DNA from 2 places in the Streptomyces sp. NPDC048191 genome. Region 2 is predicted to be linked to the other one. Evidence: riboswitches for the same ligand, from Rfam matches in the RefSeq annotation. Region 2 holds a riboswitch; the other holds the start of a gene.
The links. Region 2 has a riboswitch for S-adenosylmethionine ahead of AB0D93_RS05000 (aminotransferase class V-fold PLP-dependent enzyme). Riboswitches for the same ligand answer to the same signal wherever they lie in the genome.

Region 1: linked by a shared signal. The riboswitch ahead of thrC (threonine synthase) and the one ahead of AB0D93_RS05000 (aminotransferase class V-fold PLP-dependent enzyme) in region 2 are both predicted to bind S-adenosylmethionine.

What each region holds. Positions count from the first base shown of each region.
Region 1 covers NZ_JBEZMO010000003.1:431,986-447,627, forward strand. Annotated here, with positions in the region: gene AB0D93_RS07780 (carboxylesterase family protein) at 1-1,147, opposite strand, end outside; gene AB0D93_RS07785 (NADH:flavin oxidoreductase) at 1,213-2,337, opposite strand; gene groL (chaperonin GroEL) at 2,588-4,210, opposite strand; gene AB0D93_RS07795 (cold-shock protein) at 4,536-4,742, opposite strand; gene AB0D93_RS07800 (MoaD/ThiS family protein) at 5,174-5,449, opposite strand; gene thrC (threonine synthase) at 5,446-6,729, opposite strand; SAM riboswitch class I at 6,747-6,894, opposite strand; gene AB0D93_RS07810 (glucosyl-3-phosphoglycerate synthase) at 7,056-8,000, shown strand; gene AB0D93_RS07815 (trehalose-6-phosphate synthase) at 8,073-9,560, shown strand; gene otsB (trehalose-phosphatase) at 9,548-10,381, opposite strand; gene AB0D93_RS07825 (DUF3263 domain-containing protein) at 10,525-10,749, opposite strand; gene AB0D93_RS07830 (extracellular solute-binding protein) at 10,785-12,047, opposite strand; gene AB0D93_RS07835 (ROK family protein) at 12,190-13,146, shown strand; gene nagA (N-acetylglucosamine-6-phosphate deacetylase) at 13,146-14,291, shown strand; gene AB0D93_RS07845 (1-phosphofructokinase family hexose kinase) at 14,427-15,356, shown strand; gene AB0D93_RS07850 (carbohydrate-binding protein) at 15,353-15,642, opposite strand, start outside.
Region 2 covers NZ_JBEZMO010000002.1:425,374-441,015, forward strand. Annotated here, with positions in the region: gene AB0D93_RS04970 (NlpC/P60 family protein) at 1-466, opposite strand, end outside; gene AB0D93_RS04975 (NlpC/P60 family protein) at 738-1,775, opposite strand; gene AB0D93_RS04980 (NYN domain-containing protein) at 1,996-3,339, opposite strand; gene AB0D93_RS04985 (hypothetical protein) at 3,381-3,620, opposite strand; gene AB0D93_RS04990 (rhomboid family intramembrane serine protease) at 3,781-4,524, shown strand; gene AB0D93_RS04995 (Lrp/AsnC ligand binding domain-containing protein) at 4,521-4,802, shown strand; gene AB0D93_RS05000 (aminotransferase class V-fold PLP-dependent enzyme) at 5,277-6,638, opposite strand; SAM riboswitch class IV at 6,786-6,902, opposite strand; gene trpD (anthranilate phosphoribosyltransferase) at 6,987-8,051, opposite strand; gene AB0D93_RS05010 (cytochrome bc complex cytochrome b subunit) at 8,179-9,816, opposite strand; gene AB0D93_RS05015 (Rieske 2Fe-2S domain-containing protein) at 9,813-10,871, opposite strand; gene AB0D93_RS05020 (c-type cytochrome) at 10,868-11,680, opposite strand; gene AB0D93_RS05025 (heme-copper oxidase subunit III) at 11,743-12,363, opposite strand; gene AB0D93_RS05030 (hypothetical protein) at 12,531-12,932, shown strand; gene AB0D93_RS05035 (Ig-like domain-containing protein) at 13,039-14,298, opposite strand; gene AB0D93_RS05040 (cytochrome c oxidase subunit 4) at 14,450-14,848, opposite strand; gene ctaD (cytochrome c oxidase subunit I) at 14,845-15,642, opposite strand, start outside.

The sequences.
Region 1 (15,642 bases), on a different contig from region 2:
AGTCCGTCTGGACGCGTTCCCACAGCGCGGTCGGGGAGACGTCGGGGAAGGCCGATCGGTAGGCCCGCTCGCCCGCCTCGCCGCCCGGGGCCAGCAGCCGCAGGACCCCGGTCACCTGCTCGTCCGTGACCCTGCCCAGCATGCCGCCCAGGACGAGGAACAGCCGTGCCTCGTCGCGGTTGTGGCCGACGAGGAGGTCCACCTCCCGGGCCGCGCCCGCCGCCAGGGCCCGCCAGGGCGTGGTGGGCAGGACATCGCCGTCGACCACCGGCGAGAAGGGCGTGACCGTCGGTGCCGCCTGACCCCAGCGGTCCGTGTACTGGGCCATCCTGGCGCCCAAGGCCTGCCCGGCCGCGATGAGTTGACGTGGGTCCACATCGGTCAGGTCGGCCGCCGTGGGCTTGCGGCCCGCCTCCGCCGCGAGCGCCCGGGCCATGTCCCGCGCCAACTCGTCGGAGAAGAACGTGCCGGGCACGCTCTGGGCCACCGCCCGCCGGAACAGGCCGCGGGCCCCCGGCATCGCCAGCAGCGAGGCGATCGAACCCGCTCCGGCCGACTCGCCGAAGACGGTAACCAGGTCGGGGTCGCCGCCGAACCCCGCGATGTTCTCCCGCACCCACTCCAGCGCGGCCACCTGGTCCAGCAGGCCCCGGTTGGCCGGTGCGCCGTCCAGGCGGGTGAAACCCTCCACGCCCACCCGGTAGTTGAAGGTGACCACGACGACGTGGCGCTCCCGGGCGATGCGCTGTGCGTCGTAGGCCGGCTGGCCGGCGTGACCCATCTTGTAGGAGCCGCCGTAGATCCACACCATGACCGGGCGGCGGGCGGACGGGTCCGCCTCGGGCGTCCATACGTTCACGGTCAGCCAGTCGTCGCCCGTGGGGCCGGTCTCCGCGCCCGGCCGGCCCTGCAGGCCGAGGTCCTGCGGGGGAGGCGGCCCGAAGGCGTACGCCTCCCGGGTGCCGCCCCAGGGACGGGCCGGGCGGGGGGCCTGGAACCGGGCCTCGCCGACCGGGGGTTCGGCGAAGGGTATGCCCCGGAAGACCGCCAGACCCTCCTCGTGGCGGCCGCGCACCGCGCCGGAGGCGGTGCGCACCACGGGTCCGGCGGTCCCCGCCGGCCGGGCCTGTGACTCACTCGTCGTCATGCTCGCTCCCTCACTGGTCATCAGGGAAACGGGCGGGGACGATCACAAGTGCCCGGGAAACCAGGTCAGCTGAGGGTCTTCACCGCGGCAGCGTCGTACGGCTTCAGCTCGTCGAAGCGGTCGGCGAGCACCTTGGCGGCCCACTCGGGGTCCTGGAGCAGCGCACGGCCCACGGCGACCATGTCGAACTCGTCGGCCTCCAGCCGGTCGAGGAGGTTGTCGATGCCCTTGACCTCGGAGCCCTGGCCCTGGAAGGCGGCCAGGAACTCGCCGTCCAGGCCGACCGAGCCGACGGTGATGACCTGCTTGCCGGTGATCTTCTTCGTCCAGCCCGCCAGGTTCAGGTCCGAGCCGTCGAACTCCGGCACCCAGTAGCGGCGGGTGGAGGCGTGGAAGACGTCGACGCCGGCCGCGGCGAGCGGGGTCAGGATGGCCTCCAGCTCCTCGGGGGTCTCGGCGAGCCGGGCGGTGTAGTCCTGCTGCTTCCACTGCGAGTAGCGGAAGATGACCGGGAAGTCGGCCGAGACCGCCTCGCGGACCGCGGCGACGATCTCCGCGGCGAACTGGGTGCGGGCCACCGGGTCGCCGCCGTAGGCGTCGGTGCGGCGGTTGGTGCCCTCCCACAGGAACTGGTCGACGAGGTAGCCGTGGGCGCCGTGGAGCTCCACACCGTCGAAGCCGATGCGCTCGGCCGCGGCCGCGGCCTCGGCGAACGCGCCGATGACGGCGTCCAGGTCGGCCTGCGTCATCGCCTTGCCGGTGGGCTCGGCGCCCGCCGTGACCAGGCCCGACGGGCCCATCGCCGGGGCGTCCGGGAAGGGGGCGTCGCCGTCCTTGCGGACCATGCCGATGTGCCACAGCTGCGGGACGACGGTGCCGCCGGCCGCGTGCACGTCCTCGGCGACCTTCGCCCAGCCCGCCAGCTGCTCCTCCCCGTGGAACCGCGGCACGCGGTCGCTCTGGCCTGCCGAGTCGTGGCCCACGTAGGTGCCCTCGGTGACGATCAGGCCGACACCGGCGGCGGCACGGCGGGCGTAGTACGAGCGCACGTCCTCGCCGGGGATGCCGCCCGGGGAGAACATGCGGGTCATCGGCGCCATCACGATCCGGTTCGGGACGGTGAGACCGTTGAGCGCGATCGGGCGGGACAGCAGCTGGGCCGCGCGGGAGGCGGGCGTCGTGACGGTCACGTGGGGGCTCCTCGGGGATGGATCTGTAAACCGGGCGGTATGTGTGCACGCATTGTTGCAGCTGCTTAAGTAATCGCCTATGCGCTGCCCCACATTCCCGACCCGAGGGAAGCCTCTTACGTGACGCCGCTCACACCGTGCCGGTCCGGCCGTCACTCCATGACCGTGAAACGCCCGAGGGCGGTGCCCCCAGCCAGTGGCTGGGGGCACCGCCCTCGTCCGTAGGACAGGCGATCAACCGTCAGGTCGATCAGAAGTCCATGTCACCGCCCGGCATGCCGCCGCCGGCCGGCGCGGCGGCCTTCTCCGGCTTGTCGGCGATGACGGCCTCGGTGGTGAGGAACAGCGCGGCGATGGAGGCGGCGTTCTGCAGCGCGGAACGGGTCACCTTCGCCGGGTCGATGATGCCCTCGGCGACCAGGTCGACGTACTCGCCGGTCGCGGCGTTCAGGCCGTGGCCCGGGGTCAGGTTGCGCACCTTCTCCACCACGACACCGCCCTCGAGGCCGGCGTTGACGGCGATCTGCTTCAGCGGGGCCTCGAGCGCGATGCGCACGGCGTTGGCGCCGGTCGCCTCGTCACCCTCGAGCTCCAGCTTCTCGAAGACCTGGGAGGCCTGCAGCAGGGCCACGCCACCACCGGCGACGATGCCCTCCTCGACGGCCGCCTTGGCGTTGCGGACGGCGTCCTCGATGCGGTGCTTGCGCTCCTTGAGCTCCACCTCGGTGGCGGCACCGGCCTTGATGACCGCGACACCGCCGGCGAGCTTCGCCAGGCGCTCCTGCAGCTTCTCGCGGTCGTAGTCGGAGTCGCTGTTCTCGATCTCGGCGCGGATCTGGTTCACCCGGCCGTTGACCTGCTCCGAGGAGCCGGCACCGTCGACGATGGTGGTCTCGTCCTTGGTGATGACGACCTTGCGGGCGCGGCCCAGGAGGTCCAGGGTCGCGTTCTCCAGCTTGAGGCCGACCTCCTCGGAGATGACCTCGCCACCCGTGAGGATGGCGATGTCGCCGAGCATGGCCTTGCGGCGGTCGCCGAAGCCCGGGGCCTTGACGGCGACGGACTTGAAGGTGCCGCGGATCTTGTTGACGACCAGGGTCGACAGGGCCTCGCCCTCGACGTCCTCGGCGATGATCAGCAGCGGCTTGCCCGACTGCATGACCTTCTCCAGCAGCGGGAGCAGGTCCTTGACGGAGCCGATCTTGGAGTTGGCGATGAGGATGTACGGGTCCTCGAGCGACGCCTCCATGCGCTCCATGTCGGTCGCGAAGTAGGCGGAGATGTAGCCCTTGTCGAAGCGCATGCCCTCGGTGAGCTCGAGCTCCAGGCCGAAGGTGTTGCTCTCCTCGACGGTGATGACGCCTTCCTTGCCGACCTTGTCCATGGCCTCGGCGATCAGCTCGCCGATCTGGGTGTCGGCGGCGGAGATGGACGCGGTGGAGGCGATCTGCTCCTTGGTCTCGACGTCCTTCGCCTGCTCCAGCAGGGCGGCGGAGACAGCCTCGACGGCCTTCTCGATACCGCGCTTGAGGGCCATCGGGTTGGCGCCGGCGGCTACGTTGCGCAGGCCTTCCTTGACCAGGGCCTGGGCGAGCACGGTCGCGGTGGTCGTACCGTCACCGGCGACGTCGTCCGTCTTCTTGGCGACTTCCTTGACCAGCTCGGCGCCGATCTTCTCGTACGGGTCCTCGAGCTCGATCTCCTTGGCGATGGAGACACCATCGTTGGTGATCGTGGGGGCGCCCCACTTCTTCTCGAGGACGACGTTGCGGCCCTTGGGGCCGAGCGTCACCTTCACGGCGTCCGCGAGCTGGTTCATGCCGCGCTCGAGGCCGCGCCGCGCCTCCTCGTCGAACGCGATGATCTTGGCCATGTGAAGTGGTCCCTCCAGGACTGGGGGTGATTCCTTCGGACCGCGCCCGCGCCCGCGACGGACGGCTCGCCGGCCGCGTGGTTCCTTGCCCCACTTGGCCCGCGGGCCTCACCGACCCGGTCCATCACTGTCACTCTCACCTTCAGAGTGCTAACGCCAATGATTAGCACTCGGCACCCCCGAGTGCAAGCGCCCCGGGCCTGCCGGAGGGGCGCTCAGCCGCGCGCGAACAGGGGGGCGCCAGGCATGCCGAAGGGCCCGTACCCATGGGTACGGGCCCTTCGAAGATGAAACAGAAGAACGTCGCTGTCAGCCGACGCGTGCTTCAGCTGGTCGCCAGCCGGACCATGTCCGCCTGCGGGCCCTTCTGGCCCTGCGAGATCTCGAAGTCGACCCGCTGCCCCTCTTCCAGGGTGCGGTAACCGTCCATCTGGATCGCGCTGTAGTGGACGAAAACATCCGCACCACCGTCGACCGCGATGAAGCCGTACCCCTTCTCCGCGTTGAACCACTTGACGGTGCCCTGAGCCATGCCTAACTCCCCTATTACTGGCCCTTGCACAGATCCACACTTCGCGGATCCGGGTCAGACCTCACCCCCCATTGGTCGGGGGCGTGCGCCGGAACGCGTCGACCGCGGCTGAATGTATCTGTCCAACTGCCGTCTGCAACAGGTCAATCGGACGAGAATTCTGGACGGGAACGGTCCGGAATGTGGTGAGAATTCGCCCGAATTCCGGGCAAGTCGGGCCCCGCAAAGGGCACAAAAGCCGCATGAAACCCACGCACTTTGGCTACTTCTTGTCGGGCACGCAGCATGAATACAGGGCTCCCGACCCGTCGGTCCGGGAACGCGTTCCCCAACTCTACCGCGCTCAACCACACAGAATTGCCCCCTCCACTTCTCTCACGGAGGGGGCAATTCGATGAACAATGCGTAACTGGAGTTACCTAAGGTAACGATCAGCCGCCGGCGACCGCCGGAATGATCGAAACCCCGGCGCCGTCCGGGGTCGCCGTCTCGAGGCCCTGCTCGAAGCGGACGTCGTCGTCGTTGACGTAGACATTGACGAACCGGCGCAGCTTGCCCTGGTCGTCCAGGACGCGGGCGGCGATCCCGGTGTGGTTCTTCTCCAGGTCCTCGATGACCTCGGCGAGGGTGGCGCCCTCGGCGGCCACTTCGGCCTGGCCGCCCGTGTAGGTGCGCAGGATGGTCGGGATGCGAACGGTCACGCTCATGCGAGGCCAGCCTCTCGGAAGGAGTCCAGGGTCGGTCGGATGGTGGCGGTGAGGCCGGTCCCGGCCACCGCGTCGAGGGTCTTCAGGCCGTCGCCGGTGTTGAGGACGACCGTGGTCTTCGTCGGGTCCAGGACGCCGTCCTTGACCAGCTTGCGGGTGACACCGACGGTCACGCCGCCCGCCGTCTCCGCGAAGATGCCCTCGGTACGGGCCAGCAGCTTGATGGCGTCGACGACTTCCTCGTCCGTCACGTCCTCCACGGCGCCGCCGGTGCGGCGCGCGATGTCCAGGACGTACGGCCCGTCGGCCGGGTTGCCGATGGCGAGGGACTTGGCGATGGTGTTCGGCTTCTGCGGGCGGACCACGTCGTGCCCGGCCTTGAAGGCGGTCGACACCGGCGAGCAGCCCTCGGCCTGCGCGCCGAAGATCTTGTACGGCTTGTCCTCGACGAGACCGAGCTTGACCAGCTCCTGCAGGCCCTTGTCGATCTTCGTGAGCTGGGAGCCGGAGGCGATCGGGACCACGATCTGGTCCGGGAGCCGCCAGCCGAGCTGCTCGCAGATCTCGTACGCCAGGGTCTTGGAGCCCTCCGCGTAGTACGGCCGCAGGTTGACGTTGACGAAGCCCCAGCCCTCGCCGGCCGGGTCACCGATCAGCTCGGAGCAGAAACGGTTCACGTCGTCGTAGTTGCCCTCGATGCCGACGAGTTCGCCGCCGTAGACCGCGGCCATGACGACCTTGCCCTGCTCCAGGTCGTGCGGGATGAACACGCAGGAGCGGAAGCCGGCCCGGGCCGCGGCGGCGCCGACGGCACCGGCCAGGTTGCCCGTGGAGGAGCAGGACAGGGTGGTGAAGCCGAAGGCGCGGGCGGCCTCCAGGGCCTGGGCGACCACGCGGTCCTTGAAGGAGTGCGTCGGGTTGCCGGAGTCGTCCTTGACGAACAGGCCGCCGGTGACGCCGAGTTCGCGGGCGAGGTTGTCGGCCTTGACGAGCTTGGTCCAGCCCGGGTTCAGGTTCGGCTTGTCGGCGACGTCCGCCGGGACCGGCAGCAGCGGTGCGTACCGCCAGATGTTGGCGGGGCCGGCCTCGATGCGACGGCGCAGCTCTTCGGTGTCGTAGGCGGAGAAGTCGTAGGCGATCTCCAGCGGGCCGAAACACTCCTCGCAGGCGAACACCGGGCCGAGCGGGACGCGGTGACCGCACTCGCGACAGCTCAGGGCCGCTGCGGGACCGAGGTCGACGGTGGAGGTGCTGGAGCTTGCAACTGTCTGCACAGCCATGGAGGCGAGGCCCTTTCTCCTCATCTTCCTCACGACGCATCTCGCCGTGAGACGGATTTGGCACCTTCCCTAGCCGGGAGCCTCGCCACGTCAACGTGACAAGAACCGACTGGAGGGTTGCCGGGGCTTCATCGGGCCGTGTCCCTCTGCCCCTCTGGATGAGCGGTATGCGGTTGTGAACGCGCGGCGACCCCCGACATGCGATGGTCATCGGCGTTGTTCAAGACTGTAACCGAAGGCCAGGACAGTTGAGATAGTCGTCCGAACCGCGAGATGGATCACACGATCGCCTGTATGTGATCACGAACAGTGAGGAGCCGCAGACCGTGCTGGAAGAAGTCGAGCGCTGGCTGGCCACCCGCTCCTGGTCCGTGGCCGATCGTCCGCTCCACCGGGTCCTGTGCGCCAAGCAGCGCACGGGCCGGACCATCAGCGTCGTGCTGCCCGCCCTCAACGAGGAGGAGACGGTCGGCGACATCGTCGCCGCGATCCGGCACGACCTCGTCGAGCAGGCCCCGCTCGTCGACGAGATCGTCGTCGTCGACTCCGGCTCCACCGACCGCACCTCCGAGGTCGCCGCCGCCGCGGGCGCCCGGGTCGTCCACCGGGACGAGATCCTGCCCCGCGTTCCGGCCGTCCCCGGAAAGGGTGAGGTGCTGTGGCGCTCCCTCCTCGTCACCACGGGCGACGTCATCTGTTTCGTCGACGCCGACCTGAGGGAGTTCTCCTCCGACTTCGTCACCGGGATCGTCGGCCCCCTGCTCACCGAGCCGGACGTCCACCTGGTCAAGGCCATGTACGACCGCCCGCTCGCCGGGACGGCCGGTCAGGGCGGCCGGGTCACGGAGCTGATGGCCCGCCCGCTGCTGAACATGCACTGGCCGCAGCTCGCCGGGTTCGTGCAGCCGCTCGGCGGCGAGTACGCGGCCCGGCGCTCACTGCTGGAGCAGCTGCCGTTCCCGGTCGGGTACGGCGTCGAGCTGGGCATGCTGGTGGACGCCCTGCACCTGGTGGGTCTGGACGCGCTCGCGCAGGTGGACGTGGGGGTGCGCAGGCACCGGCACCAGGACGGGCAGGCGCTGGGCCGGATGGCCGCGGCGATCTACCGCACGGCCCAGCTCCGGCTGGCCCGCGGTCACCTCGTCCGCCCCGCGCTGACCCAGTTCGAGCGGGGCGAGGACGGCTTCGAACCGCGCACCTACTCGGTGGACACCGAGGAGCGGCCGCCGATGGTGGAGATCGCGGAGTACGCCGAGCGCAGGGTGGCGTGAGTTCGTATACGGCCGCGATGCCCGGTGTGGCCGCACGTTTGAGCGTTTCCGGGCCGGGCTAGGTTGAGGACCATGGCTTCCTCCTCCACGAGCGGTGCTGAGGTGCTGGTCGCGTCGAATCGCGGCCCGGTGTCGTACCAGGTGAACGAGAGCGGCTCGCTGCACGCCAGGCGGGGTGGCGGCGGGCTGGTGTCGGGGCTGTCGGCCATCGGGCCGGACGCGGACTCGGTGTGGGTGTGCGCGGCGCTCGGCGACGGCGACCGGGAGGCCGTACGGCGTGCGGGCGGCGGACTGCTGCCGGCCGGGGACACCGGCGGGCAGCGGGTGCGGATGCTCGACATCGACGCGGACGTGCACGCGGACGCCTACAACGGCATCGCCAACTCGGTGCTCTGGTTCGTCCACCACATGCTGTACCAGACCCCGCTGGAGCCGGTCTTCGACGCGGAGTTCCGGCGGCAGTGGGCGTCGTACGAGGCCTACAACCGGGCGTTCGCCGAGGCGCTCTCCGAGGAGGCGGAGCGCGGGGCGGCGGTCCTCGTCCAGGACTACCACCTGTGCCTGGTGCCGGGGATGCTCCGCGAACTCCGCCCCGACCTGCGCATCGGCCACTTCTCGCACACCCCGTGGGCGCCCCGGGAGTACTTCGAACTGCTTCCCGGGGACATCCGCGAGCAGCTGATGGCGGGCATGCTCGGCGCGGACCGGGTGGCGTTCCTGACCTGGCGGTGGGCGACGGCCTTCCAGAAGTGCGCGGAGGGCCTGGACCCCGAGCGTTACCGCGTCACCTGGCCGTCGGGCGGCCCGAGGACGATCGAGCAGCCGCGCGAGGGCCGGGAGACCCGGATCGGTGTGCACTCCCTCGGTGCCGACGGCGACTTCCTGCGGGCCCGCTCGCACGAGCCGGACGTCGAGGACCGGATGGCGGCCCTGCGGGAGGAGATCGGCGCGGGGCGCAAGGCCGTCGTCCGCGTGGACCGCACGGAGTTGTCCAAGAACATCGTGCGCGGGCTGCTGGCGTACCGGCAGCTGCTGGAGGAACGCCCCGAGTGGCGGGAGCGGGTGGTGCACGTCGCGTTCGCGTATCCGTCACGGCAGGACCTCGCCGTGTACCGGGACTACACGGACACCGTGCAGCGGGTGGCCGAGGAGATCAACTCGGCCTACGGCACGCCCGGTTGGACCCCGGTCGTGCTGCACGTCAAGGACGACTTCGCCCGCTCCCTGGCCGCGTACCGGCTCGCCGACGTGGCCCTGGTCAACCCCATCCGGGACGGCATGAACCTGGTCGCGAAGGAGATCCCCGTCGTCTCCGACCAGGGGTGTGCGCTGGTGCTGTCGCGGGAGGCGGGGGCGTACGAGGAGCTGCGCGCCGACGCGTTCGTGGTGAACCCCTACGACGTGCTGGAGACCGCGCGGGCCCTGCACGAGGCGCTGTCCCTGCGGCCGGAGGAGCGGGCGGACCGCACCAAGAGGCTGGCGGCGGCGGCCACCGCGCTCGCTCCGGCCCAGTGGTTCCTGGAGCAGCTGCAGGCGCTCAGGGAGCTTCAGTCGAGCTGAGCCGCCAGTGCCCGCAACAGCTGTACGACGCCTCCGGGGCCGTCGACCACCACGTCGGCCCGTTCCGCCAGCTCCGTGACCTCCGTGCTGCCGCTGCAGACCAGGAGGCCGGGTACGCCGTCGGCGCGGAGTTCGTCGACGGCGGCGAAGGCGGGGAGGTCGCCGAGGTCGTCGCCGGCGTAGAGCACCGCCTCGGCGCCGGTCGCGCGGACGTGGTCGGCGAGGGCCACGCCCTTGTCCATGCCCGGCGGGCGCAGTTCCAGGACCATACGGCCCGGTTCCACGATCAGGCCGTGCCGGGTGGCGAGGTCGGCGAGGGGGCCGCGCAGGGCCTCGAACGCGGCCTGCGGGTCGTCGGCGCGGCGGGTGTGCACCGCGACCGCCCGGCCCTTCTCCTCGATCCACGTGCCGTGCCAGGCGCCCGCGCGGTCCAGGACGCCCGGCAGCTCGGCGCGGGCCGCCGCCACGCCGGGGTGCGGGGGCGGGGCGGTGACGGCTCCGGTGACCGCGTCCCAGCGCTCGGCGCCGTAGTGGCCGAGGACGGTCAGGTGCTCCAGGCCGAGGACGCCGGCGAATCCGCCGTAGCGGACCGCGACGCCGGCGGGGCGGCCGGTGATCACGGCGACGGAGGCCACCTTGGGGGCGAGGGCGGCGAGGGCCGGTACGGCCTCGGGGTGGGCGCGGGCCTGCTCGGGGTCGGCGACGATGGGGGCCAGCGTGCCGTCGAAGTCGAGGCCGACGATCGCTGCGCTCGGCTTCGCGAGGAGGGCGGCGAGTCCGTCACGGCCGGGCTGGGTCTGCGGGGTCGGCAGAGGGTCCATGCACCGACACTATCCAGGCTCGGCCGGATCCACTCCCGCGGCTCCGCCCAGGACCCCGCGAGAGGACTCCGCTCGACCATCCGACCATCCGCGCAAGCCCGGCCGGCGCCCGGCTTGCGGGCACCGGCGGGCGGGCGGCCGGCTCAGCGGTCCCTTCGTCTGGATTCCCGCACCCGGCGCAGGCGGTTCACCGTCACCGGGTCCGCCGCCAGTGCCCTCTCGTCGTCCAGCAACGCGTTCAGCAGCTGGTAGTAGCGCACCGGGGACAGGCCCAGCTCCTCGCGTATCGCGCGCTCCTTCGCGCCGGGGCCGGGGAAGCCGCGGCGCTCCAGGGCGAGGATGGCCTGTTCGCGGGGGGCGAGTTCCATGGGGGTCACCGTAGCGCCGGGTACTGACAGGCTGCTCAGTTGCTGTTGCTGCTGTCGGCCGCGGTCGCCGTCGCCTGGAGGCGGGTCAGCACGCCGGCGGGGTCGCCGCCGGGGGCGACGGCCTGGCCTATGTCCTGCTTCACGGCCGCGCTGACCGAGGCCCACGAGGTCTTGCCGACGGGATACAGCTCCGAGGTGGGCAACTGCTCGAGGAACGGGTGCAGGGCGGCGTCGGGGGCGGAGTCCGAGTCGCCCATGGTGGTGGAGGCGGAGCCGGTGACCGGCAGCAGACCGTACTCGCGGGAGAAGGCGAGGACGTTCTTCTCGCTGTAGACGAAGTTGAGGAAGTCGCCGATCTGGTCGCGGTGGCCGTTCTGCTTGAAGGCCATCATCCAGTCGGCCACGCCCATGGCGGCCCTGGCCTTGCCGGTGCGGCCCGGCATCGGCACCATGCCGAACTTCACGCCCTTCTTCTGGGCCTGCTGGATCAGCGTGGGGTGCCCGTTGAGCATGCCGACCTGGCCGTCGGCGAAGGCGGCGAAGGCGGTCGCGCGGTTGAGCTTTCCGGGGGCGACCGGGCCGGTCAGGCCCTTGTCGACCAGGTCGTCCTTCAGCCACGTGAAGGTCTCGACGTTCTGCGCGGAGTCGATGGTGTAGGTGCCGATGTCGTCGGTGTAGCCGCTGCCGCCGTCGCTGCCGGAGGCGCCGCTGAGCAGCCACTGCATGGTCTCGGCCTGGGCCTCCTCGGGGCCGAGCGGCAGCGCGTAGGGGTACTTCACGCCCCTGTCCTTGAGCGCCCTCGCGTCGGCGGCCAGCTCGTCCCAGGTGGTGGGCGGGGTGATGCCCGCCTTGGCGAACAGGGTCTTGTTGTAGAAGAGCACGCGCGTGGAGACGGCGAAGGGGATGCCGTACTGCGTGTGGTTCCACTGGCCGGCGTCGGAGAGCTGGGAGAGGAAGTCGGCCTGGGTGCGTATGGAGAGCAGGTCCGAGGCCGGGTAGAGCTTGCCGGCGGCCGCGTAGTCGGCGTAGGCGCCGATCTGGGCCAGGTCCGGGGCGTGCCCGGCGTCGACCATCTCCTTGACCTTGGCGTCGACGTCGTTCCAGGAGTAGACGCTGACGTCGATCTTCACACCGGGGTGCTGGGACTCGTAGTCCTTGGCCAGGCTGTCCCAGTACTTCTGGGAGCTGTTGGCGGGGGAGTCGCCGTAGTCGGCGGCGACGAGTCTGAGCGTGACGTCGGAGGAGCCCGTACTCCCGCAGCCGCCGAGAACCGCCGTCATGCCCAGTGCGGACACCACCGCGATCGTTCCTGCCGTACGCCGACGCACCGTCAAAGCCCCAACCCTGCTGTCTGACCGTTCAATATATGGACGCATAAGGTCTACACCACGCGAGTGGACTAGACCTCTCGCGGGTGTGAGGGTCACACTAGGGGCCGTGGTGAGACATGTCATCGCCCTCGACGTGGGCGGTACCGGGATGAAGGCCGCCCTCGTCGGCGACGACGGCGAGCTGCTCCACCGTGCCCGCCGCGCCACCGGGCGTGAGCGCGGACCGGACGCGGTGGTCGAGACGATCCTCGGCTTCGCCGCCGAGCTGCAGGCGTACGGCGCCGAGCACCACGGCACACCGGCCGTCGCCGCCGGCATCGCGGTCCCCGGCATCGTCGACGAGCAGCGGGGCGTCGCCGCCTACGCGGCCAACCTCGGCTGGCGGGACGTACCGCTGCGCGCGCTGCTCACCGAGCGGCTCGGCATCCCCGTCGCGCTCGGCCACGACGTGCGGACCGGCGGCCTCGCCGAGGGCCGGATCGGCGCGGGCAAGGGCGCCGACCGGTTCCTGTTCGTGCCGCTCGGCACCGGGATCGCCGGGGCCATCGGCATCGACGGCAGGGTGGAGGCGGGCGCGCACGGCTTCGCGGGCGAGATCGGCCATGTGGTCGTACGGCCCGGAGGAACCCCGTGCCCCTGCGGGCAGCACGGCTGCCTGGAGCGGTACGCCTCCGCGTCCGCCGTCAGCGAGGCCTGGGCGGCGGCCTGCGGGGACCCGGACGCGGACGCCGCCGACTGCGCCAAGGCCGTCGCGTCCGGTGACCCGAACGCCGTCCGGGTCTGGCGGGAGGCGGTCGACGCACTCGCCGACGGCCTGGTCACCGCGCTCACCCTGCTGGACCCGCGCACCCTGATCATCGGTGGCGGTCTCGCCGAGGCGGGGGAAGTGTTGTTCCAGCCACTGCGGGAGGCCGTCCGGCGGCGGGTCACCTTCCAGAAACTGCCGGCCATCGTGCCCGCCGCGCTCGGTGACACCGCCGGCTGCCTGGGCGCGGGCCTCCTCGCCCGCGACCTGTTCGACTCCACCGACCCCGACCCCACCGACCCCTCGGAGGTAACCGCCTGATGGCTCCCAGCTTGGTTCTCGCAGGTGCTCGGGTGGTGCTGCCCGGCGGGGTGGTGGACGACGGACGCGTGGTCGTCGAGGGTACGAGGATCTCGGCCGCCGCTCCCGGGAACGCCGACGTGATCGACGTGACCGGCCACTGGCTGATCCCCGGCTTCGTGGACATCCACAACCACGGCGGCGGCGGCGCCTCCTTCTCCGGCACCGCGGACGAGATCATGACGGCCGTCCGCACCCACCGCGCGCACGGCACCACCACCCTCGTCGCCTCCACCGTCACCGACGAGATGGACCTGCTCGCGCGGCAGGCCGGGCTGCTGAGCGAGCTCGCCGAGCAGGGGGAGATCGCCGGCATCCACTTCGAGGGACCGTTCATCTCGCCGTGCCGCAAGGGCGCGCACTCCGAGGAGCTGCTGCGCGACCCGGAGCCGGCCGAGGTCCGCAAGCTGATCGACGCGGCACGCGGCAGGGCGAAGATGGTCACGCTCGCGGCCGAGCTGCCGGGTGGCATCGACTCCGTGCGGCTGCTGGCCGAGCACGGCGTGATCGCGGCGATCGGGCACACGGACGCCACGTACGAGCAGACGGTCGAGGCCATCGACGCGGGCGCCACGGTCGCCACCCACCTGTTCAACGCGATGCCCGCGCTGGGCCACCGCGCGCCCGGCCCGATCGCGGCCCTGCTGGAGGACGAGCGGGTCACGGTCGAGCTGATCAACGACGGCGTGCACCTCCACCCCGCCGCCCTGGAGCTGGCCTTCCACCGCGCGGGCGCCTCCCGCGTCGCCTTCATCACGGACGCGATGGACGCGGCCGGCATCGGTGACGGGCGTTACATGCTCGGCCCGCTGGAGGTCGAGGTCAGCGAGGGCGTGGCCCGGCTGGTGGAGGGCGGCTCGATCGCGGGCTCGACGCTCACCCTGGACCGCGCGTTCAAGCGGGCGGTGACGGTCGACAAGCTGTCGGTGCGGGACGCGGTGACGGCCCTGTCGGCGAACCCCGCCCGCCTCCTCGGCCTCTCCGACCGCATCGGCTCCCTCGAACCCGGCAAGGACGCCGACCTGCTCCTCCTGGACGCGGACTTCGACCTCAAGGGCGTGATGCGGCAGGGCGAGTGGGTGGTCGTACCGCCCCAACTGGCCTGATCTGCCCGTCTTTTCCCTCGACGGCGGCCGACTCGTGACTGGGCCGGCCGCCGTCTCTTTGGCATGATCGTGCCCCCGGAAACCGATGACAGGCACGACGGCGTGCCGCAGGGACTTCGAGGGAGGTCGGACCGGGTGATCCTCACGGTCACGCTCAACACCGCTCTCGACCTCACCTATCGCGTGCGGTCGCTGCGACCGCACGCCTCACACCGGGTGTCGGACGTCGTCGAGCGCCCCGGCGGCAAGGGCGTGAACGTGGCCCGGGTGCTGGCGGCGCTCGGGCACGAGGTGACGGTCACGGGCTTCGCGGGCGGCGGGACCGGCCGTGAGGTGCGCGAACGGCTGTCGGACACGCCCGGCCTGACGGACGCGCTGGTCCCGGTGGCCGGCGCGACCCGGCGTACGGTCGCGGTCGTGGACGAACAGTCGGGAGACACGACCCAGTTGAACGAGCCGGGCCCGCAGATAGCGCCCGGCGAGTGGGGCGCCTTCCTCGACCGCTACGACGAACTCCTGCCGTCCGCCTCGGCGGTGGCCCTGTGCGGCAGCCTGCCGCCGGGAGTACCGGTGGGGGCGTACGCGAACCTGGTCCGCGCGGCCCGTACCGCGGGCGTCCCGGTCCTCCTCGACACGAGCGGCGAACCGCTCCGCCGAGGGGTGGCCGCCCGCCCCGACCTCATCAAGCCGAACGCCGACGAACTGGCCGAACTGACCGGCTCCCACGAGCCGTTGCGCGCCACCCAGGACGCCCGTCGCCGCGGCGCCCACGCGGTGGTCGCGTCCCTGGGCGCCGAGGGTCTGCTCGCCGTCACCCCCGAGGGCCGCTGGCACGCCACCCCGCCCACCCGCATCCACGGCAACCCGACGGGCGCGGGCGACTCGGCGGTCGCGGGCCTGCTGTCGGGCCTCGTCGAGCAACTCCCCTGGCCCGACCGGCTGGCCCGCGCGGTCGCGTTGTCGGCGGCGACGGTACGGGCCCCGGCCGCCGGCGAGTTCGACCCCGCGGTGTACGAGGAGCTGCGGGGGCGGGTGACGGTGACCGGGGTGGTCAGCGCGGCTTAGCTGTGCAGCGTGTGCTGGCCCTGCTTGAGCCAGAGCTGGTCGATCAGCGCGTTGCACTTGTCGCCGGCCTGGCAGGAGATGGAGATGGTGTTGGTGCCCTGCTTCAAGGTCGGCCAGATGTAGGTCGTGGTCCAGCCCTTGGTGAGGTCGGCGGGCGTGTGCGTGTAGTTCCTCAGGGGCAGCTTGGTGCCGAACGGCTTGCCGTTGACGGTGACGGTCATCCCCTGGTCATCGCCGACCACGCTGAAGTGTGCGAAGAGGGTGTAGGTGCCGCCCGAGGGGACGT
Region 2 (15,642 bases):
CGCGTTCCTGCGCGAGCTCCCGCATCGCCGACTGCAACTCCCGTAGCTGGCCCGCCTGGTGGGCGCCGATGCGGTCGAGGGTGGACGCCCTGTCGAGGTAGTCGGCGGGGTCGTCGGAGAAGAGCAGCGCGACGGACGGGTCGATGCCGCCCGCGCGGTACTGGGCGCCGGCCAGCGAACCGAGCTGTTCGCGCAGGGTGTTGACGCGCTGCTGCTGCCGGGCGATGTGGTCCTGGGCGTCGCGCACCTCGCGGCGCAGCGCGCCCGCCCGCTCCTGGGCCTTGTCGAAGGCCTGGGTCGCCTGCTCCGCGTCCTGGTAGAGCCGGTCCACCTCGGCACGGGTGTCGCCGTGCGGAGCCGCGTGCGCGGGTACGGCGCCGAGCGCGGCGGTCGCGGCGGACAGCAGGCACAGGGCGACGGCGCCCCGGTCGAATCCGGAGGAGGCAAGGCGGCGGTGAGACCCCACGGCAGTCCTTCTGCTGGCGGACAGAGACTGATCCCCCGGCGCCTGGGGACGGGGAGACCCCGGCACCGGGGAAACGCGGCAGACAGTAGCCGTGCGGAAGGACCCCGGCCGACGACCGTGGCGGCAACACACAGTGACGCCCCGCCGCTGACCCAGGTCAGTGGCGGGGCGTGGAGTCAGTTCCGGTCCAGGGGATTCGCCCGTTCGGGCGCCGCCGGGTCAGCGTTTCTCCCGCCGTCGCGGGGGTATCAGACCCGGTTTCGGGGGGGTGTCAGACCCGGACGCCGAACTGGAACGGCATGTCGGACATCGCCTCGTAGCGGACCACGGCACCGGTGTGTGGGGCGTGCAGCACCTGGCCGTTGCCGGCGTACAGGCCGACGTGGTGGATGTCGCCGTAGAAGAACACCAGGTCGCCGACCTTGAGCTGGCTCTGGTCGTAGATCCGGGTGCCGATGGTGGCCTGCGACTCGGAGGTGCGCGGTATGGAGACACCGGCCTGGGCGTAGGCGTAGGAGGTCAGGCCCGAGCAGTCGAAGGAGGACGGACCGGTGGCGCCGTAGACGTACGGCTTGCCGAGCTGGGCCTGGGCGGCGGAGAAGGCGGCGGCGGCACGGCCGGAGGCGGGCGGGGCGTCACCCAGGTTCACGCGCTCGCTGGAGGAGCGGTCGGCGCGCGCCTGCTGGGCGGCCAGCTCCTGCTTCTCCTTGGCGGTCAGGGTGTTGAGGACCTTCTGCGCGTCGGCGAGCTTGCCCTGGACTTCCTTCTTCTTCTGCTCCAGCTCGGTGCGCGTGGAGGAGAGGTCCTTGAGCTTCTCGGCGGCTTCCGCCCGCTCCTGGGCGAGTTCGCGCTGTTTGTCCTGGATCTTCTTCAGCGCGTCGACCTGCTGGGCGCTCAACTGGTCGAGCGTGGAGGCCTTGTCGAGGAAGTCGTCCGGGTTGGAGGACAGGAAGAGCTGGACCGAGGGGTCGATGCCGCCGGAGCGGTACTGCGAGGTGGCCAGCGAACCCAGGCCGTCGCGCAGCTTGTTGAGGTCCTGCTGACCCCGGGCGACGTTGTCCTGGATGGTGGATATTTCCTTCTGCAGCTTCTGCTGCTTCTCCTTCGCGCCGTTGTACTTCTCGGTGGCCTGCTCGGCCTCCTGGTACAGCTTGTCGACCTTGGCCTTGACCTGGTCCTTGCTGAGCTTCTGGCTCGGCGCGGCGTTGGCGGCGTTCGCGCTCAGCACGACGGCAGCGGCGGCGGCGGTGGTGGTCAGCACGGTCACGCGGGCGCGACTCTGCTGCTTGGGTCGACGGTGGGACGCCACGGAGGACGAACTCCTTCTCGTGAGTGAGTGAGCGATCACCCGTTCGGAGGTTCGAGCCCAGACCCTAGTGACCCTCTTGTGATCAGATCAAATCCTCACACCAAAAAACCCCGTCACACAATGCATTCTTTGCACACAACTCACATGCTGTGATGCGCGATTGACACTACGTTGCGTGACGATACGGCTAATTCGGGCATTGCCTACGCCCGTTGGACCTTCAGGACAGGCGCTTGAGAAGCACCGCAGAGGCGACCGGACGGGCGCCCGCCTTCGCGACCCCGTCGGCCACCTCCCGGTCGGTGGAGGCGACGATGACGGGACGGCCCGGCGGTTCCGCGCGCACGAGCTGGCGGATCAGCTCGTCGGCCGTGACGCCCGGCTTAGAGAACAGCACCCGCACCCCGCGCGGCGGCGCCAGCAGCACCGGCGCGGCCAGTTCGGCGCCGTCGAAGACACAGGTCACCTCGGCGCCGGTCTGCGCGGCGAGCGCGGAGAGCTGACCGAGCAGCCTCAGCCGCTGCTTCTCCAGCGGCATCTGCGGATAGCCGGTCTTGGTGACGTTGTAGCCGTCGACCACCAGATGCGCCTGCGGCAGGGCGAGCAACTGGTCGAGAATGGCCGGATCGTGCTCCGACAGGGCACGCGCCGCGATGTCCTTCGGCGTCATTCGTCCCGGTTCGACCGCGTCCACGGTCTCCGCGGGCCGCACGGACACCGGCGGCAGGGCGAGTTCGCGCCTCAGCCCCTGGGTCGCGTCCAGCAGGGTGTCGAGCAGCAGCCGCACCCGCATATCCTCCACGCTGCGCCCCTCGCGGGCCGCCCGGCGGGTGGCCTCCAGCGCGGCCTCGGCCTCACCCAGCCGGGCCTTGAGCCGCCGGGACTCGCTCTCGGTGGCCGACACCTGCCGGTGCGCCTCCGCGCGCACGGCGTCCATCTCGCCCTGGGCCTTGCGCAGGGCGGCCTCGCCGCGCTTGACGTCGCTGAGGGCGGCCCGGAGCTTGCGGTGAAGCGATTCCGCTTCCTTCTTGGCCGACTCCAGCTCCGTGCGCAGCCGCTCGGTCTCGGCGCGCGTGTGGTCGCGGGCCTGGGCCAGCTCGGCGCGCAGCCGCTCCAGTTCGGCCCGGCTCTCCTCGTCGGCGCGCTCGGCGTCAGCGCGCTGGACCTCCTCGCCGGCCGCCGTGACCAGCTTCACCCAGCCCGCCGGGCGCAGTACGTAGGCCGCGGCCGCCACGTCGAGCGGGTCCGCGGCCGGGAGCGGCGAGCCGGAGTCGAGGGCGCCGGCGAGTTCCGGCTGCACCTCTCTGAACTTCTCCCCGATCCGCTGCCGGAACAGCGCATCGGTCTCCAGCGCCGCCGCCATCGCGTTCCCGGCGAACTTCGCCCGGCGATTGGGGGCGAACCGGGCGTACTGCCTGAGCTGGGCGGGCAGTTCCGACACGGTCAGGCCACCGAAACCGTCCGAGACGATCTGTACGACCCTGCGGCGCACCCCGTCGGGCAGCGGACGGTCAAGCACCTCGGCGGTGCCGTCGCCCGGCCCCCCGCCTGCGGTCTCCACCATCCGTCACACCCCACTACGTCACTTCTTCGGGGCCGCTCCGCTCAGGAGCCGGCACCCGGCCTGTCCACGAGTTCCACCTGGTCCACCGCGTTGCACCAGCGGCAGCGCACCGACTCGATGGTCTCACTGACCACCTCGCGCTCCTCCACGCTCGGCTCACCGGCCAGATCGAGGTGGACGTACTCGACGACCTTCGAGGAACGGGTCACGTCGAACCGGGTGAGGTTGCCGCACAGGGTGCAGCGCCACCGGGTGGTCGCGGTCGGCAGGGGAACCGTCATCGTGGCTGTCCGTTCCTTCTCTCGCTCATGCTCGCTTTTCGCGCCGCCGGCCGACGCGTGTGGCCGTAACCCTACGGCCTGGCGGGGACCCCCCGCTGGTCCGTCCATGGCGGCGAGGCGGTCTGTCAGCTTGCGTCCCGTTACGTCATGCTCTGTGTTCATGATCAGCGAGTGGAGCACGGCGGTCGGCAGGGCGTTCAGAGCGGTCCGGAGCGCACCAGCACCGATGACGTACGGCCTCATCGCCCTGTGCTGTCTGCTCTTCGTCCTGGGCCCGGCCTCCGGTCTCGTCCCGGGGTACGGCACCGGGGACGCGCTGCTCGCCGCGCAGCGGGCGTACTTCCGGCGCTGGGGCGTGGTCCCGGCCGAGCTGTTCGCCAGGCCCGTGCGCGCGGCCCTGACCCCCGCCACGGCCCTGTTCGTGCACGGCAGCTGGGTGCATCTGCTCGGCAACATGCTCTTCCTCTTCGTCTTCGGCACGATGACCGAGGAACGGATGGGCCGGGTCGAGTTCACCCTCTTCTACGTCGGCTGCGGATACCTGGCCCTGCTGGGCTACGCGGCCGCCAACGCCTCCTCCGCGCAGTCGCTGGTCGGCGCCTCCGGGGCGATCTCGGCGGTCCTCGGAGCGTTCCTCTACCTGTTCCCCCGTGCCCGTGTGACCAGTCTTCTCCCCTTCCTGTTCTTCCTCCCGCTGCGGTTCCCCGCCTGGGTGGTGCTGCCGTTCTGGGCGGCCCTGCAGTGGGCGGCGGCGGAGCAGAGCTCGGGCGGTCCCGGGGTGGCGTACCTCGCCCACCTCGTCGGCTTCGGTCTGGGCTTCGGCTACGCATGGGTGCGCTACGGCCGTACGACTAGAGTGAAGTGCGCCCCAGCTCCGGTACCCGAGGGAGAGAACCAGCCGTGATCACCGCGATCGTCCTCATCAAGACCAGCGTGGACCGGATCCCCGAGATCGCGGAGCAGATCGCCGCGCTGGAGAGCGTCAGCGAGGTCTTCTCGGTCACCGGCACCTACGACCTGATCGCCATGGTCCGGGTCCGCCGGCACGACGACCTGGCCGAGGTCATCCCCGGCCGCATCAGCAAGATCCCCGGCGTGGAGGGCACCGACACGCACGTCGCGTTCCGGACCTACTCCCAGCACGACCTGGAGGCGGCGTTCGCGATCGGCCTCGACAACTAGACACTCACGTCCATGGCCCGGGGGCGCGGAGCCGGCGCTTTTGTCCGCCCGGGCCCAGGGCCCACCCGTCGAAGCCGTGGTCCCAGGCCCTGAAACCAGCGGGCGCCATCGCTGCGCCGGGGCGGTCGCCCCTGAACAGGTTCCGTGACCTGTCCCACGCGTCCCACGGGTCCCACGGCCCACGAGTCCCACGCGTCCGGCACCGGCAGGCCGGGCCGGACCGGGGCGGAAGGGCCGGACCGGGGCGGCTGGGTGCTCGCCCGGGGTGCGGGGCCACCCAGCGACCCGCCCCCCGCCTCCTGCGTCGGCAGGGCACCGTCGTACCCGCCGTGCCGGTGCGCCGGGAGCCGAGGCGGGAGATCGTGTGCGGTACGTCCCCGGAGGCACCGGCGGGGGCGACGGAGCCGTCCGGGGAGAGCGAGGCAGGGCCCCGGGCCCGCCGGCCGGCGGGCCGGGAACCCCCCCACGCCGGCTTCAGACCGCCGGTACGCAGCGGCCGTCCTCCGTGCGGTACGTCCACTTGGCGCCCTCGGTCACGAGTTCCGTGACCGCCGTGACGAAACGGTCCACGTGCTCGTCGGGGGTGCCCGCGCCGAAGCTCACGCGGATGGCGTTGAGGGACTTCTCCCCCGGCGCGGTCTCGGGGGCGCCGCATTCGCCCTGGGTCTGGGGGTCGCTGCCGAGGAGGGTGCGGACCAGGGGATGGGCGCAGAAGAGGCCGTCACGGACGCCGATGCCGTACTCGGCGGAGAGCGCGGCCGCGAAGTGGGAGCTGTTCCAGCCCTCGACGACGAAGGAGATCACGCCGACGCGCGGGGCGTCGTCGCCGAAGAGGGACAGCACCTTCACCTGCGGGACCTCGGCGAGGCCCGCGCGGACCCGGTCGATCAGGTGCTGCTCGCGGGCGACCAGGGTCTCCCAGCCGGCCCCGGTGAGCGCCTTGCAGGCCGAGGCGATGGAGTAGGCACCGATCACGTTCGGCGAACCCGCTTCGTGCCGCGCGGCGCTCTCGTGCCACTCCACGTCCACACCGCCGTCCTGACGCCGGGTCACCTTGCGGCTCGCGCCGCCGCCCGCGAGGTACGGCTCGGCCGCGCGCAGCCAGTCGGCACGGCCGGCCAGGACGCCGGAGCCGAACGGGGCGTACAGCTTGTGGCCCGAGAAGGCGACCCAGTCGACGTCCAGGTCGCGGATGTCCACCGGGTGGTGCGGGGCGAGCTGGGCGGCGTCGAGGACGATCCGGGCGCCGTGGGCGTGCGCGGCGGCGGCCAGTTCGCGTACCGGCCACAGCTCGCCGGTGACGTTGGAGGCGCCGGTGACACAGACCAGGGCCGGTCCGTAAGGATCGCGGTCGGCGAGGGCCCGCTCCAGGGTCGTGACCGCCTGCTGCGGGGTGCGGGGGGCGTTGAGGTAGGTGACCCTGGCGTCCTGCCAGGGCAGCAGGGAGGCGTGGTGCTCGGTCTCGAAGACGAAGACCTGGCAGTCGGCCGGGATCGCCCGGGCCAGCAGGTTCAGGGAGTCGGTGGTCGAGCGGGTGAAGACCACCTGGTCGTCGGCGCGGCAGCCGAGGAACTCGGCGACGGTCTTCCGGGCGTTCTCGAACAGGTCGGTGGAGAGCTGGGAGAGGTAGCCGGCACCGCGGTGGACGCTGCCGTAGTACGGCGCGTAGGCGGACACGTCGTCCCAGACGCGCTGCAGGGCGGGGGCGCTGGCCGCGTAGTCGAGGGCCGCGTAGGTGACCTCGCCACCGGTGACGAGCGGGACAGTGACGTCGCTGCCCAGAACGGGCAGAGGGGCACAAACGGACTGGTCGGCGGCAGCGGTGAAGACAGACATGGGTGAACTCCCGTGAGAACGCACGCGAAGGACGGCGTACGAGCGAAGAAGAGAAAAAGGGGATGCGGAGGCGGGGCTCTGCGGCCCTATCGCATTCGCTTGCTCACGGAAGGCTCCTCGACGACCAGGACCCCTGGACTCGTGAGGGGTCCGCGCTTGCCGTGGACCTCGCTGCCCACGACCTGGTCTTCACCCGGGGCACCCCGCCACGGACGGAGGGTTGCCGGACAGCCGGCCGGGGCCGAATGGCTGTCACTCATGACCTGGTTCGTATCCTGCCACACGATCTTCGACGCGCAAGGCGCAGTCCGCCATGCGGACTGCGCATTGCGTCACATGCTGCCGGTGTCAGCGATTGCTCGCCGCCACCCAGTTCTCCAGCGTCCGCTTCGCGGCGCCCGAGTCGACGGACTCGGCGGCCCTGGCCATGCCGGCCCGCAGCTGGTCGGCGAGCGAGGCGTCCGTCGGCTGCAGGGCCACCACGGCCGCCGCCGCGTTCAGCAGCACCGCGTCGCGCACCGCGCCCTGCTCGCCGTCCAGCACGCGCCGGGCCACCTCCGCGTTGTACGCGGCGTCGGCGCCGCGCAGGGCCTCCACCGGGACGAGGTCGATGCCGACGTCCCGCGGGTCGAAGCTCTCCTCCCTGACCTTGCCGTCACGGACCACCCACACCCGGGAGGTGGCCGTCGTCGTCAGCTCGTCCAGGCCGTCGTCGCCGCGGAAGACCAGCGCGGAGTTGCCCCGCTCGGCGAGGACGCCGGCCACGATCGGCGCCATCCGGGGGTCGGCCACGCCGACGGCCTGGGCACGCACACGGGCCGGGTTGGTCAGCGGGCCCAGCACGTTGAACGTGGTCCGGATGCCCAACTGGCCACGGGCCGGGGCGACATGGCGCAGGGACGGGTGGAACTTCACCGCGAAGCAGATGGTGATGCCGGCCTCTTCGGCGACCTCGGCGACCCGCTGCGGGGTCAGGTTGAGATTGATCCCGAGCTTCTCCAGGACGTCGGAGGAGCCGGAGGCGGAGGACGCGGCGCGGTTGCCGTGCTTGACGACCTTGGCGCCGGTGCCCGCGACGACGATCGACGCCATCGTGGAGATGTTCACCGTCTTGGCGCCGTCGCCGCCGGTGCCGACGATGTCGACGGCGGGACCGGGCACCTCGATCACGTTGGCGTGCTCGTACATCGTGCGGACGAGCCCGGTGATCTCCTCGACGGTCTCGCCCTTGGCCCGCAGCGCCACCATGAACCCGGCGATCTGGGCGTCGGTGGCCTCGCCGCGCATGATCAGGTCCATCGCCCACGCGGTGTCGTCGGCGGACAGGTCCTGGCCCTCAAGCAGGCCGTTCAGCAGGGCGGGCCAGGAGCGGCCCGCCGCGGTGTCGCCTCCAGCGGGGGTCACAGCGCTCATATGCCGCTCCTGGGTGTCGTACACACGAAATCAGTGGTTGATCCCACCCTATCGAGCCCCGGGCACGGCGAAGGGCCCCGTCCGTAACCCGGACGGGGCCCTTCAGCGTGGCGTGGCGACGCTGGGATCAGTGGTGGCCGTGGCCGCTCGTGATCTCCTTGTACTCCTCGACGGTCGGCTTCGGGATCTGGTTGTCCTCGCCGTAGTAGGCGTTGGACAGCTTCGCCCGGAGCTTCTCGCCGGCTCCCACCTTGCGCTCGACACCGTTCTCGTCGACCGTCGGGCCGATCTCGGCCGGCGCGTACTGGTGGTGGGCCGTGAGGGTGTGCAGCTGCTCCTGGCTGAGCGGCTCGTGCACCTCGATGAACTCACCGTGCGGCAGCCGCTTGATGATGCCGGTCTCGCGACCGTGCAGCACCTTCTCGCGGTCGCGGCGCTGCAGACCCAGGCAGATCCGCTTGGTGACGAGGAACGCGACGACCGGGCCGACGAAGAACCCGATCCGGACGAACCAGGTCACGGCGTTGATCGACAGGTGGAAGTGGGTGGCCCACAGGTCGTTGCCACCGCCGACCAGCGTGATCATGTACATCGTGACCCAGGCGACACCCAGACCGGTACGCGTCGGGGCGTTGCGCGGGCGGTCCAGGATGTGGTGCTCGCGCTTGTCGCCGGTGATCCAGGACTCGATGAACGGGTAGAGCGCCATCGCCGCCAGGACCACACCGAAGAGCACCAGCGGGATGAACACGCCGAGGACCAGCGTGTGACCCCAGAAGTTGATCTCCCAGCCCGGCATGAAGCGGATCAGACCCTCGGCGAAGCCCATGTACCAGTCGGGCTGGGCGCCGGTGGACACCTGGTCCGGACGGTAGGGGCCCATGGCCCAGATCGGGTTGATCTGGGCGACCGCCGCGATGGCCGCGATGACACCGAAGACCAGGAAGAAGAAGCCTCCGGCCTTGGCCATGTACACCGGCAGCAGCGGCATGCCGACGACGTTCTTCTCGGTCTTTCCGGGACCCGCGAACTGCGTGTGCTTGTGGTAGAAGACCAGGATCAGGTGCGCCACCATCAGGCCGAGCATGATGCCCGGCAGCAGCAGGATGTGGATCGAGTAGAACCGGGCGACGAAGTCGTGGCCGGGGAACTGCCCGCCGAAGAGGAACATCGAGATGTACGTGCCGACGATCGGCGTCGACAGGATCGCGCCCTCGGTGAAGCGGACACCGGTGCCGGAGAGCAGGTCGTCCGGGAGCGAGTAACCGGTGAAGCCGGTGAACATGCCGAGGACGAACAGCAGGAAGCCGAACAGCCAGTTGATCTCACGCGGCTTGCGGAACGCGCCGGTGAAGAACACGCGCATCATGTGCACGAACATGCCGGCGAGGAAGATCAGCGCGGCCCAGTGGTGGATCTGCCGGACGAGCAGACCACCGCGCACGTCGAAGGAGATGTGCAGGGTCGAGTTGAACGCCTCGGACATCAGCTGTCCCTGCAGCGGGACGTAGCTGCCGTGGTACTGCACCTCGTTCATCGACGGGTGGAAGAACAGCGTCAGATAGACACCCGTCAGGATGATGATGATGAAGCTGTACATGCACACTTCGCCCAACATGAACGACCAGTGGTCGGGGAAGATCTTGCGCATGTTGGACTTGGCCAGGGAGTAGATCCCGAGCCGTCCGTCGGCCCAGTCGGCGACGCGCTCGCCGGCCGGTGCCTTCCCGCGAGAGCGGGGCGTCTCGTTCGCTGCAGTACTCATCCGCGCTCCCAGAATGCAGGACCGACGGGCTCCTCGAAGTCGCCGAGCGCCTGGAGGTAACCCTCACTGTCCACACCGATGCGCAGCTGCGGCAGGGCGTGGCCGGCGGGGCCGAAGATCACTCGGGCACCGTCGGAGAGGTCGAAGGTGGACTGGTGGCACGGGCACAGCACGTGGTGCGTCTGCTGCTCGTACAGCGAGATCGGGCAGCCGACGTGGGTGCAGATCTTGGAGAACGCGACGATGCCCTCGTGCGACCAGTCGAGCTCGCGCTTGTCCCTGATGTTGTCCGGCTGCAGCCGGACGATCATCAGGGCCGCCTTGGCCATCTCGTCCTGGAACTCCTCGTCGGTCTCCTCCAGGCCGTCGGGCTTGGCGAAGGTGAGGGAGCCGACGGCGACGTCCTCGGGACGCAGCGGCTGGTTGGTGTTCATGTTGACCAGGCGCTTGCCCTTGGCCCACAGCGTGTGACGCAGCGAGGTGCCGGGCAGCGGGCCGAGGTCGCGCAGCAGCATGACGCCGGAGAGCGGGAACAGGGCCAGCGCGCCGAACATCGTGTTGCGCAGCAGCTTGCGGCGGCCGAGCGCGGACTCCTTGGCGCCCTGGCGGAAGTCCGCGTGGACCTTCGCACGGACGTCCTCCGGGGCCGCGATGGCGTGCCGGTCGTCGGCGACCTCCACGTCGGACATCAGGGTGCGGGCCCAGTGGACCGCGCCCGCGCCGATGCAGAACAGCGCCGTACCGAGGGTCAGGCCCAGCGCGAAGTTCAGCGCGCTGAGGTGACCGATCGGGAAGACGAAGATGTTCTTGTCGCGCGGGATCGTCACGTACGAGGCGATGAAGCCGAGGGTGGCCAGCATCGACACCGTGAACAGCAGGGCGACCGCGCGCTCGGACCGCCTGGCGGCCCGCTCGTCGATGTCCTGGATCCGATGCTCGTGAGGCGGCAGCCCCGGGTCCGCGAACGGGTTCTCCTCGTCCGCGACCGTTACCGCGCCGGGGGCGTGGTCCTGCTCTGCGGGCAGGTTCTCTTCTGGAATGTCTTGGCTACTCATGACTTCTTGGCCTTTGCGGTCCGAGCGGCGACCCAGACGGCGACGGCGATCAGCGCGCCGAGACCGAAGATCCAGGCGAACAGACCCTCACTGACCGGCCCGAGGCCGCCCAGTTCCAGACCGCCGGGGTTCGTCGTCTCGCTGCTGTCGACCGCGTGCAGGTACGCGATGATGTCCTTCTTGTTCTTCGAGGACAGCGTGGTGTCGGGGAAGGACGGCATGTTCTGCGGGCCGGTCTGCATGGCCTCGTAGATGTGCCTCGGGGCGACACCCTCCAGCGTGGGCGCGTACTTGCCCTTGGTCAGGGCACCACCCTTGCCGGTGAAGTTGTGGCACTGGGCGCAGTTGGTGCGGAACAGCTCGCCGCCCTTGGCGATGTCCGCGCCGTCCGGACCGTACTGGTCCTTGGTGGGCACGTTCGGGCCGGCGCCCAGCGAGGCGATGTACGCGGCGAGCTGGTCGATCTGCGCCTGCGTGTAGACGACCTTCTTGCTCGGGACCTGGGCGCCCTGCGAGGTGGCGGCCGGCATGCGGCCGGTGCCGACCTGGAAGTCGACGGCCGCGGCGCCCACGCCGACCAGGCTCGGCCCGTCGGAGGAGCCCTGGCCACCGGTGCCGTGGCAGCTGGCGCAGCCGACCTCGTAGAGCTTCTTGCCCTCCTTGATGGTCAGGGACTGGGCGGAATCATCGGCCTGCGCCTTGCCCGCGGGTGCGAACGCGGCGTACAGCCCCCCAGTGGCCGCCAGCGCGAGGAGTAGGACGACGACCGCCGCCAGCGGATGGCGTCGTCGTGCGGAGAGCTTTTTCACGGATTACCCCGGTGTCAGGATCTTCTGCGTCGGTGCTTCTGGATGTGCGGGAGCCGGTCCCGCTACTTGATCAGGTAGATCGTGGCGAAGAGGCCGATCCAGACCACATCGACGAAGTGCCAGTAGTAGGACACGACGATGGCGGCGGTCGCCTGCTCATGGGTGAACCTCTTGGCCATGTAGGTGCGGCCGAGGACCAGCAGGAAGGCGATGAGACCGCCCGTCACGTGCAGGCCGTGGAAGCCGGTGGTCAGGTAGAACACCGAGCCGTACGGGTCGGAGGACAGCGAGATGCCGTCCTCCTTCACCAGGCTCGTGTACTCGTAGATCTGACCGCCGATGAAGATCGCGCCCATGATGAAGGTGAGGATGAACCACCCTCTGAGCTTCTTCACGTCGCCGCGCTCGGCCGCGAAGACGCCGAGCTGGCAGGTGAGCGAGGAGAGCACCAGGATCGTGGTGTTCGTCGCGGAGAAGGGCACATTGAGCGCGTCGGCCATGTGCTTCCAGTGCGCCGGACCCGTCACCGATCGCAGGGTGAAGTACATCGCGAAGAGGGCCGCGAAGAACATCAGCTCGGAACTCAGCCAGATGATGGTTCCGACGCTGGTGAGGTTCGGCCGATTGACCGACGGGTGCGCGTGCCCGGTTTCTACTGTCGTTGCTGTCGCCACGACCGACATTATGTCGGTCGCTTATCCCGCCCTCACTCCGGGGGGTGCCGTTCGGAGTGTTGCCCCCCGCCGAACCGGTGTTGACGTGGTGTTCATGGGGACTGCCACGGGAGTAAGCTCCGCCCCGAACGGCCCTGTCCGTCCCGTCCGTACGACGCTGACGTCCCGGAGGAACAATGCAGCCGACCGCCACGGTGCTGGTCTACAGCGACGACTCCAACACCCGCGAGCAGGTACGGCTGGCCTCCGGCCGCAGGCCCGCTCCCGACGTCCCCTATGTCGAGTTCGTGGAGTGTGCGACTCCCGGCGCGGTGCTGCGCGAGCTGGACAAGGGCGGTATCGATGTGTGCGTGCTGGACGGCGAGGCCGTGCCGATGGGGGGCATGGGGGTGTGCCGCCAGATCAAGGACGAGGTCTTCAACTGCCCGCCGGTGCTGCTGCTGATGGGGCGGCCGCAGGACGCGTGGCTGGCCACGTGGAGCCGGGCCGACGCCGCGGTCACCCTGCCGGTGGATCCCGTGGAGTTCGCCTCGGCGCTGGCCTCCCTGCTCCGCCGGAAGAAGTTGCTGAGCGCGTAGCGGGCAGGGGCGCCTGGAGCGTGCGCGGGTGCGGACCGGTGGTCCCACCTGGCGCCCACGCGTCGGTAGCGGCGTGCCGGACACAGCCACGCGCCCCTTCGGGCCGTTACAGCGCCGCCGGCTGCAGGCGTACCGTGTCCGCCTGCGACGGGCCGTCCGTCCTGGCCTTGGTCAGGGCGCTGCCCTGGCCCCACTTGTTCCAGTCGACGTTCCAGTCGCCGAAGCCGTTGCCGAAGTCCTCCATCGCGTGGCCCCTGGAGTTGACGACCTTGACGATGTCGCCCGGGTGGATGTTGTTGAAGAACCACTGGGCGTTCGCCGTACTCATGCCGGTGCAGCCGTGGCTGACGTTCGCGTAGCCCTGTGAGCCCACGGACCAGGGCGCGGCGTGGACGTACTCGCCGGACCAGGTCACCCGGGCGGCGTAGTAGACCGACAGGTCGTAGGAGTCGGAGCTGCCCGCGGCGATGCCGATCGTGCTGCCGCGCATGCGTACGACGTAGGCCTTCTCCAGGACGACTTTGACGCCGTTGCGGGTGTCGTAGCCGGGCCTGCCCGTGGTGACGGGGATCCGCTTGACCGCCTTGCCGTCCTGGTAGTACGTCAGCTGGTGTGCCGCCGCGTCCGTGACGGCCTCGATCCGGTCACCGGTGGTGATCTTCACCGGTTTGGACGGGCCGCCCCACAGGCGGTCGCTGATCCTGATGCCCTCCAGGTTGCTGTGCACCGTGATGGTGGTGTGGGCGGGCCAGTACTCCTGGGGCCGGTAGTGGAGTTCCTTGCTGCTCACCCAGTACCAGGAGCCCTGCACGGCCGGCGTGGAGTCCACCCGCAGGGCGCGCTCCACGATGGCACGCTGCGCCTTGTCCTTGACTTCCTGGTCGAGTTGGGCGGTGATGGGCTGTCCGACGCCGTACGTGCCGGTGTGCGGCCCGAAGGTGACGGTCAGCCGCTTCCTGCTGGCGGGTTTGCTGGTGTCGAACGCGAGGACCTTGCGGCCGGGCGCGCCGTTGTCGTCCTCGGTGCTCACCGTGACCGTGTAGTGGGCGTTGGCGGCCAGTGGAGCGGTGCTGTGCCACCGACTGCCGTCGGCGGCGAGTTCGCCCGGCACATAGCGCCCTGCGGAGTCCTGGGCGGTGACGTCGGTGATGCGGTCGTCGCCATCGGCCGTGATCTCCAGGGGCTTGTCCGGGTCCACCGGCTTTCCCTCACCGATGTCGCCGTTGAAGGTGATCACGTCCGCCGCGTCGTACGGCCTGTCCGCCAGGGGATTGCCGTCCGAACCGCAGGCGGTGACGCCCGCTCCGAGGGCGGTCACCAGCACGATGCAGCTGACGACGGTGCGGGTCCGCGGAGTGTGGTTCATACGATCACGCTATGAGGCGCTGAGCCCATTGGCGCGCCAGGTAGCCCGTACGAGCGAACGACACTACGGCGTATGAACGACACGCCGGGGAAAAGCCGGGAGCCCGGGCCCTCCTGGTGGAGGATCCGGGCTCCCGGGTCGTGTTCCCGTGCTACTGGGTGCGGTTCTCACCGTGGTAGTACTCGAACACCCAGCCGAACAGGCCGATCACGATGAACGGGGCGGAGAAGTAGATCAGCCACCAGCCGACCGCGATGCTGAGGAAGGCGATCGCACCGCCGAAGCCCAGCATGAGCGGCTGCCAGCTGTGCGGGCTGAAGAAGCCCAGCTCACCCGCGTCGTCCGCGACGTCGGCCTCCTTGTCGTCCTGGGCGCCCGCGTCGACCCGCCGGGCGGTGAAGCCCAGGTAGAAGCCGATCATGACGCTCAGGCCGAAGGCCAGGAACAGTGCGGTGGTACCGGCCGGCTCCTTCGACCACACGCCATACACGATGGCCATGATCAGGATGAAGACGCTCAGCCAGATGAACATCCGACCCTGGATCTTCACTTGCCGGCCTCCTTGCTGCCCGCGACGGCGGTGCCGTGACCGGCGTGCTCGAGCTGCTCGAGCGCGGCGATCTCAGGGTGGTGCAGGTCGAACGCCGGGGATTCGCTGCGGATCCGCGGCAGGGTGACGAAGTTGTGGCGCGGGGGCGGGCAGGACGTCGCCCACTCCAGGGAGCGGCCGTAGCCCCACGGGTCGTCCACGCCGACCGGCTTGCCGTACTTGGCCGTCTTCCACACGTTGTAGAGGAACGGCAGGATCGACAGGCCGAGCAGGAAGGAGCTGATGGTGGAGATCGTGTTCAGGGTGGTGAAGCCGTCGGCCGCCAGGTAGTCGGCGTACCGCCGCGGCATGCCCTCCGCGCCCAGCCAGTGCTGGACCAGGAAGGTGCCGTGGAAGCCGATGAACAGCGTCCAGAAGGTGATCTTGCCGAGGCGCTCGTCGAGCATCTTGCCGGTCCACTTCGGCCACCAGAAGTGGAACCCGGAGAACATCGCGAACACGACCGTGCCGAAGACCACGTAGTGGAAGTGGGCCACCACGAAGTACGAGTCGGAGACGTGGAAGTCCATCGGCGGCGAGGCCAGGATGACACCGGTCAGACCACCGAACGTGAAGGTGATCAGGAAGCCGGTCGCCCAGAGCATCGGTGTCTCGAAGGAGAGACTGCCCTTCCACATCGTGCCGATCCAGTTGAAGAACTTCACACCGGTCGGTACGGCGATCAGGAACGTCATGAAGGAGAAGAACGGCAGCAGCACACCACCGGTGACGTACATGTGGTGGGCCCACACGGT